Regions from separate parts of the Otariodibacter oris genome, predicted to be linked through region 1. Evidence: riboswitches for the same ligand, from Rfam matches in the RefSeq annotation. Region 1 holds a riboswitch; the other holds the start of a gene.
The links. Region 1 has a riboswitch for lysine ahead of lysC (lysine-sensitive aspartokinase 3). Riboswitches for the same ligand answer to the same signal wherever they lie in the genome.
Positions count from the first base shown of each region.

Region 2: another riboswitch for lysine. It lies ahead of A6A10_RS03730 (Na+/H+ antiporter NhaC family protein); the one in region 1 lies ahead of lysC (lysine-sensitive aspartokinase 3).

Region 1 covers NZ_CP016604.1:1,290,605-1,299,942, forward strand. Annotated here, with positions in the region: gene A6A10_RS05990 (extracellular solute-binding protein) at 84-1,124, opposite strand; gene rng (ribonuclease G) at 1,271-2,746, opposite strand; lysine riboswitch at 2,998-3,211, shown strand; gene lysC (lysine-sensitive aspartokinase 3) at 3,306-4,658, shown strand; gene rlmC (23S rRNA (uracil(747)-C(5))-methyltransferase RlmC) at 4,767-5,948, opposite strand; gene nagZ (beta-N-acetylhexosaminidase) at 5,941-6,978, opposite strand; gene A6A10_RS06015 (TerC family protein) at 7,062-7,790, opposite strand; gene mutH (DNA mismatch repair endonuclease MutH) at 7,889-8,569, opposite strand; gene recN (DNA repair protein RecN) at 8,618-9,338, opposite strand, start outside.
Region 2 covers NZ_CP016604.1:801,818-811,155, reverse strand. Annotated here, with positions in the region: gene A6A10_RS03755 (TRAP transporter large permease subunit) at 1-109, opposite strand, end outside; gene A6A10_RS03750 (sialic acid TRAP transporter substrate-binding protein SiaP) at 178-1,158, opposite strand; gene rnhA (ribonuclease HI) at 1,329-1,787, opposite strand; gene purU (formyltetrahydrofolate deformylase) at 1,841-2,677, opposite strand; gene A6A10_RS03735 (H-NS family histone-like protein) at 2,771-3,175, opposite strand; lysine riboswitch at 3,424-3,603, shown strand; gene A6A10_RS03730 (Na+/H+ antiporter NhaC family protein) at 3,710-5,242, shown strand; gene A6A10_RS03725 (SanA/YdcF family protein) at 5,312-6,007, opposite strand; gene A6A10_RS03720 (DMT family transporter) at 5,997-6,899, opposite strand; gene metX (homoserine O-acetyltransferase MetX) at 7,072-8,148, shown strand; gene recO (DNA repair protein RecO) at 8,156-8,878, opposite strand; gene era (GTPase Era) at 8,902-9,338, opposite strand, start outside.

The DNA of each region.
Region 1 (9,338 bases):
TTAAATAAATTTATTACGTAATAAAAAAACCTTAGATAAAAATCTAAGGTTTTTATGTATAAACCTAAAAGATATTAGATAAATTATTGTGCTGCTTTTAGCTCTTGATAATATTTTTCATAAAGCTCAATTGCCTCGCCTACATCATCTTGCCAATGACTTGTTTTTAGCACTTCTGAAGGCGGATAAATCGCAGGATCTTCAGTAATTTCTTTAGGTAAAACATCTAAAGCTTTCATATTTGATGTTGGGTAACCAATTGCTAACGTTAACTTCTCTGCAACAGGCGCACTTAAAAGGTAATTAATTAACTTATGTGCACCATCTGGATTTTTTGCGTTAGCCGGAATTGCTAATGTATCAACCCAAAGGACTGGTCCTTCTTTCGGAAAAACCATATCTACGGGTGCTTGTTCTTTTTTCGCAATACGTACAGAACCATTCCATAATTGTCCTACGCTTACTTCACCAGAAATGAATGAGTTTGCAGGGTTATCAGAACTAAATGCAAGCACATTTGGACGCAATTTTAGTAACTCTTCATACGCAGCTTTAATCACCTCTGGATCTTGAGTATTCGGATCTTGACCTAATTTTAAAAGTGCAATATTAAATACTTCACGAGCATCATCTAATAATTGGACACTATCTTTAAATTCAGGTTTCCATAAATCACTCCAAGAAGTGAAATTGCTACCTTGATAGTCATCTGTATTAAATGCAATACCTGGTGCACCTAATAACTGAGGCAATGAATATTTATTACCTTTGTCATACGCTTGATCCAACCAATCAGGATTAAGATCCTTAATTACGGGTAATTTGCTATGATCTAGCTCTAATAACATTCCTTCACGTCCCATTTTAGACACGAAATAGTTACTTGGCGCAATAACATCATAACCACCATCTTTGCCTTGAATCTTTAATTTAGCATACATTGTCTCATTTGATTCAAGACTTGAAACTTCAACTTTAATACCAGTTTCTTCGGTAAATTTGTCCAGTAATCCTTCTGGTACATATTCAGTCCAAGTATATAAATGTACGGTATCTTCCTCTGCCATTGCATTTGCACTTAGCATAACCATACCTGATGTTAAAGCCACAGCCCATTTTTTCATTTAAGTTTTCTCCCAGAATGAGTAAAAAAGCGGTTGGATTGCTCCAAAAGTTTACCTATATCACTATACAGGTAGGGGGGCATTCTAATTGCCCCCCTATATTTTGCAAGCCTTTTATATAATACCCGCCTAAATTTTAGGCAAAATCACATGACAACTACATCAAATTGATCTTGATGATAGTAAGGTTCTATCTTTATCTCGACTTTTTTACCTAAAAATACCTCTAACTCTGCAAGTAATGCGTGAGACTCTTCGTTAATTAAATATTCACCAACACTTCGAGAAGCATAAACCACATATCTCTCTGTCCGATATAAGTGATGTACTCTTACAATTTCCCGCAAAATTTCATAACAAACTGTTTCAACAGTTTTAATCGTTCCTCGACCTTTACAAGAAGAACAGTCACAACACAATATTCGTTCTAAACTCTCTCTTGTTCGTTTACGAGTCATTTCAACTAATCCAAGTTGAGTAAAGCCATTCACATTTGTTTTAACTCTATCTCCTTTTAGCGCTTGCTCTAATGATTCTAAAACACGTTGTCTGTGTTCTTCCTCTTGCATATCGATAAAATCAATAATAATGATACCGCCAAGATTTCTGAGCTGAAGTTGATGAGCAATTGCCTTAGTTGCTTCGATATTGGTATTAAAAATAGTATGCGCTAAATCTCGATGACCAACAAAAGCCCCTGTATTAATATCTATAGTTGTCATGGCTTCTGTCTGTTCAATAATCAAATAACCGCCTGATTTTAAATCAACACGTTTATCCAATGCTTTTTGAATGCCTTCTTCTACACGGTAAACATCAAATAATGGCTGTGTACCACTATATAAATTTACATTTTCGGATAATTCAGGCATAAATTCCGTAAGAAACTCCTTAACTTGTTCATAAGTTATCTTTGAATCAATTTGAATAGATTGAATATGCGTTCCAACAAAATCACGCAATACTCGCTGTGCTAAGGCTAATTCACCGTATAACATACTTTTTGTTACATATTTCGCTTTACGCTCTAAAACCTTTCGCCACAATCGTTTCAAAAAAGCAGCATCTTGTTCTAAGCTTTCTTCAGTTACATCCTCTGCTGCTGTTCGAACAATAAAACCACCTAATTCATCACAATAAGGTTCAACTAACGATTTTAGACGTTCACGTTCAGATTCACTTTCAATACGCTGAGATACACCAACGTGACTATTTTCTGGCATAAAGACTAAATAACGTGATGGTAGAGTAATATCGGTTGTCAACCTAGCTCCTTTAGTACCTAATGGATCTTTGACAACTTGTACAACAATATCTTGCCCTTCTCTGACTAATTCACTGATATTTTTAACAACAAACTGCTTTTTCTCATTTTCCCCCACACACTCGGTGTGTGAAACAATATCGGAAGCATGCAAAAAAGCTGCTTTATCTAATCCTATATCAACAAAAGCGGACTGCATTCCTGGTAAAACTCGTGTAATTTTTCCTTTGTAAATATTACCAACAATACCCCTTTTAGTTTCTCTCTCTATATGGACTTCTTTCAATACACCGTTCTCAACTAGAGCGACTCTCGTTTCGCTTGGCGTCACATTAACTAATAATTCTGCGCAATTCATTAGATATTCTTATCCTGATTATCAATAGTATCGACATTAAACTTAAAAAAATTATTACATGCAATAATCTGAATCAAAGAATAAGCAATAAAATAGTGTATTGATAAAAATTTAAATATAAACCGCCTATAAACTAGTAAATTACTCAAATAGTTAAAATATGCGATAAATTTAATTTGACATTATCATAAGAAAAAGTTATTTCTATATACGTTTTTGCGATTAGCAAAAAAGTCATGATTTATAAAAATCATAGCGGGAGAGGCGCAACATTCAGGTAACTTATCTTAGGAAACTAGGCCGTTTGAGGATAAGCCATGGGAATGATTGCCGAGGTGTGGATTCACTAGATAGGAATTTAACATCGGCTGAGTAGGTTGAATCTTGCCAGCTGTCGTTTGAAACAGTGGTTTAAAAAACAGTGGTTTTAGAAACAATAGTTTTAAATGGAGTGCTCTGAAATAACTTTTACCCAATGTACTCACCAACATTTTTTCTATTCCATTTCCACCCTCAAAATATCTGCAAACATAATTTAAATAATATAGGAAAATGCCTTATGTCTCATCTCTCTGTTGCAAAATTTGGTGGTACCAGTGTTGCTAATTATGAAGCAATGTCTGCTTGTGCCAATATTGTTGTTAATGACCCAAATACTCGAGTTGTTATCTTATCAGCATCTGCTGGTGTAACTAATTACTTAGTAGAACTAGCTAATGGTTGTTCACATGATAAAAGAGCTGAAATTCTCTCTGCGCTGAAAACTATCCAATTTAATATTATTAATCAATTACAAAATCCTGATGCTGTTACTTCCCAGATTGAAGAATTACTTGATCAGATTGAAGCATTGGCAATGTCAGCCAGCCTTGCAACATCATTGGCTCTCACTGATGAGTTAATTAGTCATGGTGAAATGATGTCCACCTTAATTTTCACTCAGTTGTTAATTGAAAAAAACTTTCCTGCTCAATGGGTTGATATTAGAGAAATTATTGCAACAGATAGTCATTTTGGAAAGGCTAGACCAAATGATGAATTGACTCAACAACAATCAGATAATCTGCTTAAACCGTTAATTGAAGAAGGCAAAATTATTATTACGCAAGGATTTATCGGTCGAGATGAGGAAGGAAAAACAACAACGTTAGGTCGTGGTGGAAGTGATTATTCTGCCGCCCTACTTGCTGAGGTATTACATGCAGATGATGTACTCATTTGGACTGATGTACCTGGAATTTATACGACCGATCCAAGAATCGTACCCAATGCACAACGCATTGAAACTATTAGCTTTAATGAAGCAGCTGAAATGGCAACATTTGGCGCCAAAGTCCTCCATCCTGCAACATTGCTTCCAGCGGTTCGCAGCAATATCCCTGTTTATGTGGGATCAAGTAAAGCACCAGAACAAGGTGGAACATGGGTAACAAGAGATCCCCAACCTCGCCCGACATTCCGAGCTTTAGCACTACGCCGTAATCAGATTTTACTTACATTATCGAATCTAAATATGTTACACGCACAAGGTTTTTTAGCTAATGTATTTTCTATTCTAGCCAAATATAAAATATCAGTAGATGTGATTACCACATCGGAAGTCAGTATTGCATTGACATTAGATAAAACAGGATCAGCATCTTCTGGAGCAGATATATTATCTGAAGATCTGTTAAGTGAATTGAGACAATGTTCACATGTTAAAGTCGAAGAAGATTTAGCACTCATTGCAATCATTGGTAATAACCTACACTCACAATCGGGAATTGCGAAAAAGCTATTTAATACTCTTTCAGATCACAATATTCGTTTAATTAGCTGTGGCGCAAGTAGCAATAATGTATGTACTTTAGTGCATAATGAAAATGCTAATACGATTATCAAGTCACTTCATTCAGAATTATTTGAGTAAATGAGAATAAAAAATGGGGGATAATTATTACTCCCCCATTATTATCAATACTCCAATAAAAAAGTATTGCTACTGAACTTTATATAAACTAAATATGATCTCAAAATATTAAGAATACTCTTTTGAAAGAAATACCAAAGCTTCATAATGTGCGGTATGTGGAAACATATCAAACAACTGTATTTTTTCAAGTTGATACTGGGTTAAAGATTCAAGATCTTTTGCCATAGTTTTAGCATTACAACTTGAATAGATAAGATAATCAGATCCTAATTGATTAAGATATTCTGCTAATTGTTTACCAATCCCTCGACGAGGAGGATTTACGATCACAAGATCAGGTTGTGTCCCTTGTGAATTTAAGGCAAATTGGGCGGAATCTAGCGATGAAAACTGCACATTTCGTAATCCCAATTTTTCTGCGGATTTTGTCGCACTGGCAATAGCTGAAGGGGAAATTTCGATCCCTGTTAGCGTTACATTAGGATTTTTCTGCTGTAATGCTGTGGCACAATGTAAACCAAAACCGCCAACCCCACAAAACAGATCCCAAAGATGATTAATTTTTAGATTAGAAACCCAAGACTGAGCCATGGCATAAAGCTGACTGGCGACTTTAGGATTCGTCTGGAAAAAACCTTGTGGACGGATAAAAAGTGGGATGCCATTAAAATATTCCTCGATCACTTTTTGCTCGGTAAGAAAAATCTCTTTTTCGCCTTCTAAAATCGCTGAATGTTGTGGCTGAATATTAAGTGTTACCACAGAATTAGGCGGAAGTTGAGCATAAAAAGCGGGAAATTCTCGTTCAACAAGCGGTCGTTTCGTTTCACTTTTTAGCACAAATCGAATCATTAAGGATTGATTATATTCACTTTGAGTAATGAGGATATATTTCAGCTCACCTCGTTTTTTCGCTACGTTGTAAGGTACAAGCCCTGCCCTGCCGATAAATTGTTTTAAAATCGGAAATAACAGCGCAAAGCTCACTGGATAAAGGGAACAATCCGTTAAATCGACCGCACTTTGTGGATCATTGGGATCAGACAAAATCCCCAGTATCGGACGTTCTACACTGCCCGATACGACCATTTTTGCTTTATTTCTGAATTGAGCCAATTCTGACTTAATTGCAGGCAATATTTCTGTTTTTGGTAAAATAAATGGCGAAACTAACCGCTTAAGTTCAGCATATTTTTCTTCGATTTGAACGTCATAATCTTTCTCAATCCATTGGCAAGAAAGGCATTTATGTTGTTCAAAATGCGAACATTGTAAACGATTAAGCATGATTTGCTTTCCACTCTAACCAATCATTTTGTAAGGCTTCTAATTGCTGATGGGCTTTTTTCCATCGCTCTGTGACAACAAGATCTTGCCAACGAATCTGCTTACGTTTCATCAATTTTTGGTGAATGATTTTCTGTTCTGGTGTAGTTTGATAATTTAAGTTATCTAATACTTGCACAACGCCCTCTGGTTCATTACACAATAATAATAAATCACAGCCCGCCGCTAATGCTTTTTGGCTTCGTTCGACATAATCCCCCATAAAACCAGCCCCTTTCATGCCTAAATCATCGGAGAAAATCACGCCATTAAACTGTAATTGTTTTCTTAATATCTCTTTCAACCAATAGCTTGAACCACTAGCAGGTTGAGCATCACATTGGGTATAAATTACATGAGCAGGCATAATGGCATCTAATTTATTTTTCGCAATAAGTTGTTTAAAAGGCTGAATATCTTGCGAAAAAATCGCGTCTTTACTTCGTTCATCAATCGGCGTTTCTAAGTGTGAATCAGCAATAACATGCCCATGCCCAGGAAAATGTTTACCCGTTGTTGCCATACCCATTTCTTGCATGCCATCTATAAAGGATTCCGCAATGGGTAATATTTGTTCGATATTTTTCCCAAAAGAACGATCGCCAATAGCTTTAGATTGATGCCCTAAATCAAGTACAGGGGCAAAGCTTAAATCAATATCAAGGGCAAACATTTCAGCCGCCATTAACCATCCTGCCTCATGAGCATACTTCTGCTGAATTTCTGGATCTTGAATAAGCTGTTGGAAAGATTGCATTGCAGGGAGTTGGGTAAATCCCTCACGAAAGCGTTGTACTCTTCCCCCTTCTTGATCGATGGTGATCAGTAGTGGCTTTTTAACTCGCTGTCTAATTGACTTCACTAACGCTTGAATTTGTTCTCTATCATAAAAATTGCGAGTAAACAAAATCAATCCTGACACGAAAGGATGCTCTAATAATTCTTGTTCTTCTATCGTGAGTTCTTTTCCAACTAAATCCATCAATAGCATGACTGTTCTCCAAATAAAAATGCTCTCATATTTAGGCATATAAGAGCATTTTACAATGATTTAACTCATTTTGCTTGTTTCTATTATCCGCTGTGCTTTGCTTGGTTTTTTCGCATTCTAATATTTAATAATTCGACGATAACCGAGAAAACCATCGCAACATAGATCGCTGATTTTGGAATATGGAACATAAATCCTTCTGCGATCAAAGTAATTCCAATCATAACCAAGAAGGCTAAAGCTAAATTTTTAATAGTTGGGTTTCTGTCCACGAAATCACCAATAGGCTTAGCTGCTAGCATCATCATTCCAACAGCAATCATAATAGCTAAAATCATTACAGGTATATCGTTAGCAATACCCACTGCGGTAATCACAGAATCGAGTGAAAATACAATATCTAATAATGCAATTTCAATTAAGGTCACAGCATAACCTGCTTTTTGTTTTACTAATCCATTCTCTCGATGTTCTGCTCCACTGACTGATTCTTTTAATTCCTTACTACTTTTCACGATCAAGAAGAATCCCCCTAAAATGAGGATTAAATCTCGCCCAGAAATTGGCGTATCCATAATCGTAAATAATGGCTCAACCAACCGCATAATCCAAGCAAGTGAAAGTAATAATAGGATTCTAGTTATCATTGCCAAGCCTAACCCAAGAATACGGGCCGATTGGCGTTGTTTTTCTGGTAATCGAGAAACAAGAATACTAATCAAAATAATGTTATCAATACCTAACACAATTTCAAGTGTTGTTAAGGTTAAAAGCGCAACCCATGCCTCTGGATTTGCTATCCACTCAAACATAAAAATACATCCTTTAAATAAAAATACAAATTCATTACAACTAGCGTTCTAGCAGGTAACAATTGAAACGCTACATAATATAGAGAGACTGTAATAAATTAAAGATGGGAAGCCAAAAAATTTTGTAAAATTTGTGTAGTAAATTGTTTACGCAAATAAAATCCTAGTGGTAATGACTGTATTTTTTCACCTTGATGATTTACAGCATTGGTTAATGCTTTACTATTCTTACCTTTGGGACGTAATTGCAACACTTCGCCTAATGTTGCATTGATCTCATTTAATCGGCCAAAAACGATTAATTCCATTAACTCTTCCCAGTCTTGCTGTAACTGTTGTTCTTCCGCTAAAGAGGGTTTCCACAACACAGGCATCCCAATTTTACGTAGAGCAAGAGGAATATCCCTTTTGCCCTCAACAGGTACCCATAGTACTTTCGACAATTTATGTCGAACGTGAGAAGTTTGCCAAGTTACGCCGTGATTTTGCGTTAAGGGGGCAAGACTGACGAACGTAGTTTCTAAAGGTACACCTTTCTCGTTGATTGGAATTGTTTTTAGCTCAATCCCTAAATGGGCAAAATCTTGCTCAGCTTTACTGCCCGCTTTTGCTCCTAAAGCGACTTCAATCAACATACCGACCCAGCCTTTGTCACGACGTAAATCAGGTGGTACTGGTACATTTAAATATTCTGCAATCTCACCAAGTGTAAAGCCCGCTAACCATTGGGCTTTTTCTAGTAATTCTTGTTCGGTTTTTGAGAATGTTGCTAATTGCATAATACCTTAAAAAATGAATGTGACGTCGTTATGCAATATTGTAGCTAACTACTCACTTTCTGCCAAATCAAGCATTTCCTCTGCATTGGCTAAAACGGCATCGGTAATTTTACTTCCACCAAGTAATAGGGCTAAAGCTGTGATTCTCTCTTTACGCTTGAGCAAACTCATTTTTGTTTCAGTTTGTTCATTTTCGACATATTTTTGTACATTAAAATGATGATGCCCATGGCTTGCGACTTGTGGTAAATGCGTAACACACAATACTTGGCATTTGTTACCTAGCTGACGTAATAACCTCCCAACTACCGTTGCAGTTGGTCCACTGATTCCCACATCCACTTCATCAAAAATAATGGTTGGCGTCGATAATTTATTCGCTGTTAAAACTTGGACAGCAAGGGAAATTCGAGATAGTTCCCCGCCCGATGCTATCTTAGCGAGAGGTTGAGATTGTTGCCCTAAATTACTGCGTAAATTAAATTCGACAGTATCCGCTCCATTTGCCGATAACTTAGCTAAATTATGCTGAACATCAATAAAGAACTCGCCGTTTTCCATGGCTAATTGCTTAATTTGTTCTGTTACCTGTGCCGATAATTTTTGACTTGCCTCTACCCTTTTTTGATAAATTTGTTCGGCTATTGCCACACAGTTTTGATACGCTTGTTTTTCATCTTCAATAAGTTGCTCTTCATTTTCCTCAAAAGATAATAACCCCTCTAATTCTTGTTGAAGAGCTTGATGGTGTTTCCATAACGTATTTACT
Region 2 (9,338 bases), 490 kb from region 1:
ATGGGGAATCAAATACTTGGCGCGCTAAAATCTGAGCAATAAGGATTATAAAGATGGCGATAAACATCACACCACCAATCCACTCCTCTAATTTGTTTATTATTTTCATAAGAACCTCAAATAATCCAATAAAAACAAGCCTTATCTCTTAAAACAAAGAGATAAGGCAATACGACATTACTTCGCTAAATTAGAGATTTCTTCAACAGCTTGTTTACCTACTTCACCATTTTTATTTAGATATTCATCGTAATATGGTTGTAGAGCTGCTTTAAATGGTTTTAAATCAGGTGTTGTAACTGTTACACCATTATCTTTAAAGAAAGCGATCAAACTTTCTTCACCATCAGTAAATAACTTAGTATGGTACTCTGCTGCTTTTTCTGCGGCATCTTTCACTACTTTTTGTAGATCTTCTGGTAAATCAGCCATTGTTTCATTACTTACTAGATAAAGTTGATCGTTCAAAATATGATTTGTTAGTGCTAAATATTTTTGAACTTCATAGAATTTTTGAGCTTCAATCGTTGGTAATGGGTTTTCTTGTCCATCTACAGAATTAGTTTGAAGAGCTAAATAAACTTCTGAGAATGCCATTGGAGTCGGCGCTGCACCAACATATTGAGCAAATGCTAAGTTAGTTGCTGCATTTGGTACACGGATTTTTAACCCTTTCATGTCATCAATGCTATTGATCGCTCTATTTGATGTTGTTTGGCGAGTACCATTATAAGCATCTGCTAAAACAGTCATACCTAAATCATCATCAATTTTTTTAAGTAAGCCTTTACCAAAATTAGTTTCAAATAACGCTTTCTTTGCAGTATCAAAATCAGGAATCATATATGGTAAAGCAAAGACTTCTGCTTCTGGATAAAAGATTTGGAAACGAGCAGATTCACCCAATGTAAAATCTAAAGCACCATCTTTTAATTGTTTCATCATTACACGGTCATCACCTAACTGTGCACTTGGATAAATTGAAACATCGATTTTGCCGGCTGATTTATCTTTAACCTCGTTAGCAAAGAACTCAACTGCTTTATATTCATTTGAACTAGGTCCTGCAACCATACCAAATTTTAAATCATAATCAGCAGCAAAAGCTGATGTCGCTAAACCGAGTAAAGATGCAAGTAGTAGTTTTTTAAATTTCATAATGATTTCTCCTGTGTTGGTTATCTTATGAGATTGAGAATAGATTATTTAAACACCAAGTTTAAACTTGCGGATATTTTAAAGTGAAAATTCCATTTTTGATATAGAAAATGAAGTTTTATTTCAAAAATGATAAGTAAGTCACAAAATTAAAACTATCGTATCCAAACTTAAGATTGATATCCTTTATCAACAAAAGAAGGAGAATTAGCCCCTTCTTTGGCAAGTCTATCACATATTTCATTTTCCGTGTGTCCTGAATGTCCTTTTACCCAAAACCAATCAATGATATGAGGTTGAATTGCCATATCCAAACTTTCCCATAAATCTTGATTTTTTACCGGTTTTTTGCCACTTGTTTTCCAATTATTTGCTTTCCAATTACTCATCCACTTTTGAATGCCATTTTTCATGTATTGGCTATCGCTGGATAAAGAAATATGACAAGGTTCTTTTAATAAGGATAATGCTTCAATTACTGCCAGCAACTCCATCCGATTATTTGTAGTCAGATAGAATCCTTTACTAATTGTTTTTTCATGATGTTTATAACGCAATAAACATCCAATACCACCAGGTCCAGGATTACCCAAGCAAGATCCATCCGTAAAAATTTCAATCTTTTTCATTTATAGTCTTTTCCCATGATATTAAAATGCTTTAAATAATCCTTAACTATCAATCACATAACGATTGTTTTATTTTTATGAACAAAAACTCGATCTGATAATACTAGCTCTAATGCTCTACTTAATACTGTTTTTTCTACATCTCTTCCTGCTCTCATCATTGCATCTGCAGTATAAGTATGATCAATATTTATCACATTTTGCATAATGATAGGACCTTGATCCAATTCATTATTAATAAAATGAGCTGTTGCACCGATAATTTTCACCCCTCTGTCGTAAGCTTGTTGATATGGTTTTGCACCAATAAAAGCTGGTAGAAAGGAATGGTGAATATTAATCACTCTATTTGGATAGCGTTCAACGAATTCTGGATTTAATACCCTCATATATTTAGCCAATACAATATAATCTGGAGCATATTCATCTATCTGTTCACTAAGTAGCTTATCATGTTCAACTCGACTCAAGCCTTCGTGACTGACTAAGTGAAAAGGTACATTAAATTTTTCAGTTAATTCTCTTAACTTATCATGATTTCCAATTACCGCAGCAATATCAACATCTAAACCACCATAATAATTTTTCATTAAAATATCGCCTAAGCAATGAGCTTCCTTTGTCACAAGAATCACTATTTTTTTGCGCTGTTTAGGAACTAATTTATAAGTAGCGCCTTCTGGCAACATGAATTTCAAATCAGCAATAAACGTATCATCATTAAAAATCCCTTGGAGTTCTGTTCTCATAAAAAAGCGATGAGTATCACCATCTACAAATTCTGTATTATTAATAATATTTAGTTGATGCTTATAGCAAATATTAGTAATTTTAGCGACTAGTCCTTTATAATCGGGCGATTCTGTCAATAAAATCTTATCTTCAATCATCTCTATTTCTTCCTTAATTTTTACAAATAAAAAAAGAATCCACATAACAATGGATTCTTTCTTAGAATAATTCTTCTACAGTTAGCAAAACCTCTAGATTTCAAAATCTTTTAGAGATTTACCTGAGTTAAGCGCCTGTTGTAATGCTTTTGGGGTTCTACCTTGCCCAGTCCAAGTCTTTTCGATACCATTATCCAAAAACTTATACTTTGCTGGACGAGGGGAACGAGACTCGCGTCTTTTACCTACTGAAGAGCCACCAAGTAATAATACAAGTTCCTCCGCAGAAATTCCATCTTGCGCCAATAATTCTTTATATTTATTCAGACTTTCTAAGCGTTTCGCTTCCTCAGCTTCTATCGCTCTTACCTCTTCACGTTTTTCCTCTACAACAGTATTTACTTTTTCAAGTAATAGTTCTAATTGTTCTAATGAAGATTCTCTTGCTACTGCTCTCAAGCTACGAATATTTGACAATGTTTTGATTAAATCTGACATTAATACACTCCCAGAAATTTAATATTTTTAAATATACTTTTTATAGATTTACTCTTTATATACTAACTCAATATTTTTTTTTGGTAAATATAATATTTTAAAATATTGGTATTTTTCTTATTAAAGTTAAATAGATTCTCTTTTACTATTTAAAAATAAAATAGATCATTCTGTTATTTTATTTTAAATAAATGATCTCATTTTTCACTTGGCAAATATCACTTATTCATGTAACCTGACAGTGTCCTACAAATTGTAGAGGTGCAGACATCATAAGTATATTTTCTGAGTGGAGAACGTTGAAGAAAATTGAAAGGGGTATTTGCCGAAGTCAGTTAAGCGTCATCTTAATTGGCTGGGGTCGTTATCGAAAGGTGCGACACTGTCATAAGGTAACCATTTTTACCTTATGGAGCGCTACTGTTTAGGCTAGGGTTTTCGCATTTATCCCTTCCTTGTCTTTAATAAGATTTTCAGTAGATCTCTTTCTTTGTTTGGCTATTATTTTATTATCAAAACAATCCTAGAGGTTTTATGAATTTAATTGATTATTCAACATCAGCTTGGTCAGTGGTTCCACCACTACTTGCACTGCTACTTGCAATATTCACGCGAAGAGTAATTATATCTTTAAGTATTGGTATTATAGCTGGGGCATTAATGCTTAACAATGGTAACCCCATTGATGCCATAATCCACTTAAAAAATAATATATTGTCTTTAGTCTATGGTGAAGATGGACTAAATTCAAATAACATTAATATTATTCTATTCTTAATTTTGCTGGGTATACTTACCGCTTTACTTAGTATCTCTGGTAGCAACCAGGCGTTTGCTTCTTGGGCCCAAAATCATATTAAAGGTAGAAGAGGTGCAAAACTAATGGCAGCCTCCCTTGTCTTCTTTACTTTTATTGATGACTATTTTCATAGTCTTGCAGTAGGTGCTATTGCCCGCCCAGTTACCGACAAATTTCAAATATCTAGAGCTAAACTCGCTTATATTTTAGATTCTACTGCAGCACCAATGTGTGTATTAATGCCAATCTCTAGCTGGGGAGCTTATATTATTACATTAGTAGCTGGATTACTTGCGACCTATAGCATAACAGAATACTCTCCTTTAGGCGCTTTTATGACAATGAGTGCAATGAATTTTTATGCCATTTTTTCTATCATTATGGTATTTATAGTTTCTTACTACACTTTAGATATTGGTTCTATGGTGCGTTTTGAAAAAGAAGCATTAGCAGACGATAAATTCAAACATTCAAATATGGACTCAAATACAGAAGGAAAAGTCCGTAACCTTATTCTGCCTATCGTTGTACTTATTGTTGGAACTGTTACTATGATGATGATAACAGGTAACCAAGCATTAGCCGAAAGTGGAAAACCTTTTGATATTTTAGGGGCATTTGAAAATACAACCGTAGGTATTTCTCTCGTTGTTGGTGGGATAAGCTCTCTTATTATCGCATCATTACTTATTATGTTTGATAAAAAAATAAATATTAAAGAATACACCTCATCTTATCTTATCGGTGCAAAATCAATGAGTGGTGCAATTCTTATTTTATTTTTTGCTTGGACTATTAACGGTATTGTAGGCGATATGCAAACAGGTAAATACCTTTCTACACTCGTTGCAGATACGATTAATCCAGCATTTTTGCCTGCTATCTTATTTGTGTTAGGAAGTTTTATGGCATTTTCTACAGGAACGAGTTGGGGAACATTTGGTATTATGTTACCAATTGCTGCGGCAATGGCAGCTAATGCTGATCCTAGTTTATTACTTCCATCATTATCAGCTGTAATGGCTGGGGCTGTTTGTGGAGATCATTGTTCACCAATTTCAGATACAACTATTCTTTCTTCTACCGGCGCACAATGTAATCATATTGATCATGTAACATCTCAATTACCTTATGCTTTGGTTGTTGCTGTTGCAACCATGATTGGATATTTGATATTAGGATTTACTAAGTCTGCTTTATTAAGTTTTATTGGAACAGCAATATTGCTTGCTATATTTATCATAATATTTAAATCTAAACAAAAATAACTGAACTAAAAAACTAAAAGAGGCGGTAAACTTATTTTCAATACTTACATTTAAACTTACCGCTTATTTTTATAGTTCAGTAATTTTAGATTCTTCTAATGTAGTCGGCTGAACACCTATAATAAGATTAATTAGCATAGCCGTTCTTGCAAAAAACTCTCGAATTCTGACTTTATAATGCTCTTCAGGATACTGTGCCACAAAACAGATCGCGTCAATATCATAAAATTTCGCAATAAATAATGCCCTCTCGCAATGAAAACGTTGTGAAATAATCGTAAAGGGCGACAAATCAAATACTTTATCTGCTCTAACTATAGAATCTAACGTATTATAGCCCGCATAGTCTTGCTTTATAAGCGTATTTGGTACTCCCAATTTCTGCAAGTCTGAAGTCATTACCTTAGGTTCATTATAGTAGGCGGTTGAATTATCTCCACTCATTAAAAAATAGCTTACTTTATCATTATCATATACTTGTTGGGTTGCATCTAATCGATATTTATAATACAAATTAGGTGATCCTGAAGGATAATATTTTGCTGTACCAAGTACCAGTGCATATTCTCGATAAGGTAAATCTTCTATATTGGTATAAATTCGATCTTTGACTAAATAACCTATTGACATATCAATCAATAACATTAGACAAAAAAATGATATACCTCCACTAATTATCAACTTAATGAGTTTAGGCATAAAGTAAGTCACTTTACTCAACAAAGTGACTTTTTCTTTATCTACATTTTTTTGCTTATTGACCATCAGAATTTTTAGCTAATTTTGTTTCTGCGTGAGTAATATACATCGTTGCACCAATAATGATAGCAGCACCAAGCCATAATTTACCTGGTGGAACCCAATTAAAAACAAGCCATCCTGCTAATACATTCAAAGGCAATTTGATGAAGTCAAAGGGTTGAATATAAGAAGCATCTGCTAAATTATACGCTTTTGCTACCGCTAGCTGAGCGAGAGCAGTTAAGAACCCTAGTAAAATAAGAAAACCAAAATCACTAAAAGATGGCATGCTAAAGCCTGTTGGGCTTAAATTAGTCATTGCAATCAAAAGATTAAATGGCGTGATCAAAATAAATAAATAAGCAACCATTGTGGTTGGTGAATCGTCTGATGATAATTTTTTCACCATTAATGAATAGCCTGCCCAGAAGAATGCTGCAGCAACAGGTAGTAAGACAATCCAATCAAACTCTTCTGACCACGGTTCTAAAATAATCATAGCACCAACAAAACCGAGAAAAGTCGCAATCCAACGCTTTTTATCTACTTTTTCTTTAAGAATCAAACCTGAACCAATAGTAACGAATAGGGGGGAGGTCATTAATAATGCGATACCTTGCCAAATAGGGATCGGGTGCGCTAACGCCATTGTCCAACATTGTATACCAATAGCCGATAAGAACACTCTTATACAATGTAGCCCAAAATGCTGTGTTTTTAATGATTGGAAAAAACCCGCATTTACCATACTTGGCATTAAAAATAAAAATGCCGCTAAGTACTGAACGAGAGCAACAACACTCGCATCAATAGAAGAAACAGAGGTTAATTTTGGGATAAGTGTATTAACCCCTGCAAACAAAACGCCTGCACTAATAATCGCTATAGCGCCTTTAATTGGTTGATGATTTTGCATAACTATAAGGGAGTAAATAAGATTGGCATAGAATATATTAGCTATCTAAAATTGCAAGTTTAAATAAAAGAAGTCTAGAAGTTTAGACATTTAGCCATCTATTTATTGACAAAGAATTTAATCTTCTATAAGTTAATTACCAATAAAATTGTTTATTAATATTGAGGATCGGATGGCAAATTTTATTACTCTTTTTGCTGATAAGCCCTTAAATCTAGTACTTGGTGGATCACTATCATCAATTACTGTGGCTTATCAAACTTACGGCTCACTAAATGAAGATAAATCTAATGCAATACTGCTTTGCCATGCATTAACGGGAGATTCAGAGCCTTATCTCGATATAGAATCAGATAATAAAGGATGGTGGCAAAACTTTATTGGATCTGGATTAGCCTTTGATACCGATAAATATTTTTTTATTTGCTCTAATGTATTAGGAGGCTGTAAGGGAACAACAGGCCCCGCATCAATCAATCCCGATACCAATAAACAATATGGCAGCCTATTTCCTATTATTACCATCCAAGATATTGTAAAAGTACAAAAAGCATTACTTGATCAATTAGCAATCCCTCATTTAAAAGCCGTAGTCGGTGGCTCTTTTGGTGGAATGCAAGCTACGCAATGGGGAATATATTATCCCGATTTTATGGATAATATTGTCAATCTCTGCTCTACTCTCTCACTCAGTGCTGAAGCGATTGGCTTTAATCATATAATGAGACAAGCCATTATTCATGATCCTAACTTTAATGGGGGCGATTACTATCATAAAGCGCCTCCTGAAAAAGGATTGAAAATAGCGAGAATGCTCGGCATGCTAACCTATCGTACCGATATACAATTGACCAAAGCGTTTGGACGAGAAACAAAGCGTAGCAGTGAATTTTATGGCGACCATTTCCAAGTTGAATCATACTTGAGCTATCAAGGTGAAAAATTTCTTTCTCGATTTGATGCCAACAGTTATTTACGCTTACTGCGCGCACTCGATCTATATGATCCAGCATTGGGCTTTGAAAACCGCCAAGACGCTCTTTCAAGAATTAAGGCACGCTATACCTTAGTCGGAGTAAATAGCGACCAACTCTTTAAAGTAAATGATATAAGACAAAGTAAACAAGAACTTGAAATGGCAGGCATACCGGTTGAATTCTATGAAATTTATTCAGTATTTGGGCATGATGCTTTTCTGATTGATTATGAATTCTTTGCCCCTATGATTAAGCAAGGAATCTCAAAATAAAGTGGAACTAGGCACTCTTTATACGACTTGGCAAAATGGCTTGGAATAATTCCCGACTTTTTAATGGAGCAGACCCTAAATAAGGTTTTAATGCCATGCGAGTAAAGCGTTTTGCGGCTTGTTGGGTACTTTTTTCTGAAAAGTCTAAGCAAGAAAATGCCAGTAAATCTTTGCCTAAAAAAGTTTGGTTATTCTGGAGTAATGAGGCAATAAAGCCTTCATTTTGATAAAACTGATAAGTCATTGTAGGGGAAACATTTTCACCTGTTGCAGCACAATGTGTAAAATTTACTGCGTAACCGAGCGCTTGTAAGATTTTAAATTCAAAAGTACGCAAAATAGGTTCGATATTTTCTGCCTTTACCGCTAAATGAGTAATGCATTGTAGATAATCTTGAAATAAATCAGGATAGGCAGTGTTATGTTCTAGTACTCGAGATAGCACTTCATTAACATAAAACCCACTATATAAGGAAATGGTATTAAGGGGTAAAGCTAACGAAACTGGCTCAGCTTTGGTTAAGGTTTTCAACTCCCCTTTTCCCGTCCATCTTAATAGAAGGGGGGTGAAAGGTTGTAATACAGCTTTAAGTGGCGAACGAGGTCTTCTTGCACCCTTAGCAAGTAATGTAATACGACCATCATTTTCAGTAAAAAAATCTACAAGTAAGCTCGTTTCACTATAATTTTTACGGTGTAAAACAAAACCACGTTGCCACTGTTCACTCATATTGTGATTAAGATTAGTTAAAATTACTCATCAATGTAGCCTAAACTTCTTAAGGCTCGTTCATCATCAGCCCAACCTGCTTTAACTTTAACCCAAAGCTCTAAATGGACTTTATTATCAAACAAGCGTTCCATATCTAAGCGAGCTTCTGTACCGATTACCTTAATTTTTTGTCCGCCTTGTCCGATTACCATTTTTTTCTGACCTTCACGTTCAACTAAAATTAATCCGTTAATTTCATAAGTGCCACGCTCATTCGTTTTAAATTGCTCAATTTCAACGGTAACCGAATAAGGTAATTCTTCACCCATAAAACGCATTAATTTTTCACGAATAATCTCGGATGCCATAAAGCGTTGCGAACGGTCTGTGACATAATCTTCAGGATAATGATGAATCCCTTCTTTAAGCGATTCTCTAACAAATTTTTCCAAAATATGTACGTTTTTACCACGTTGCC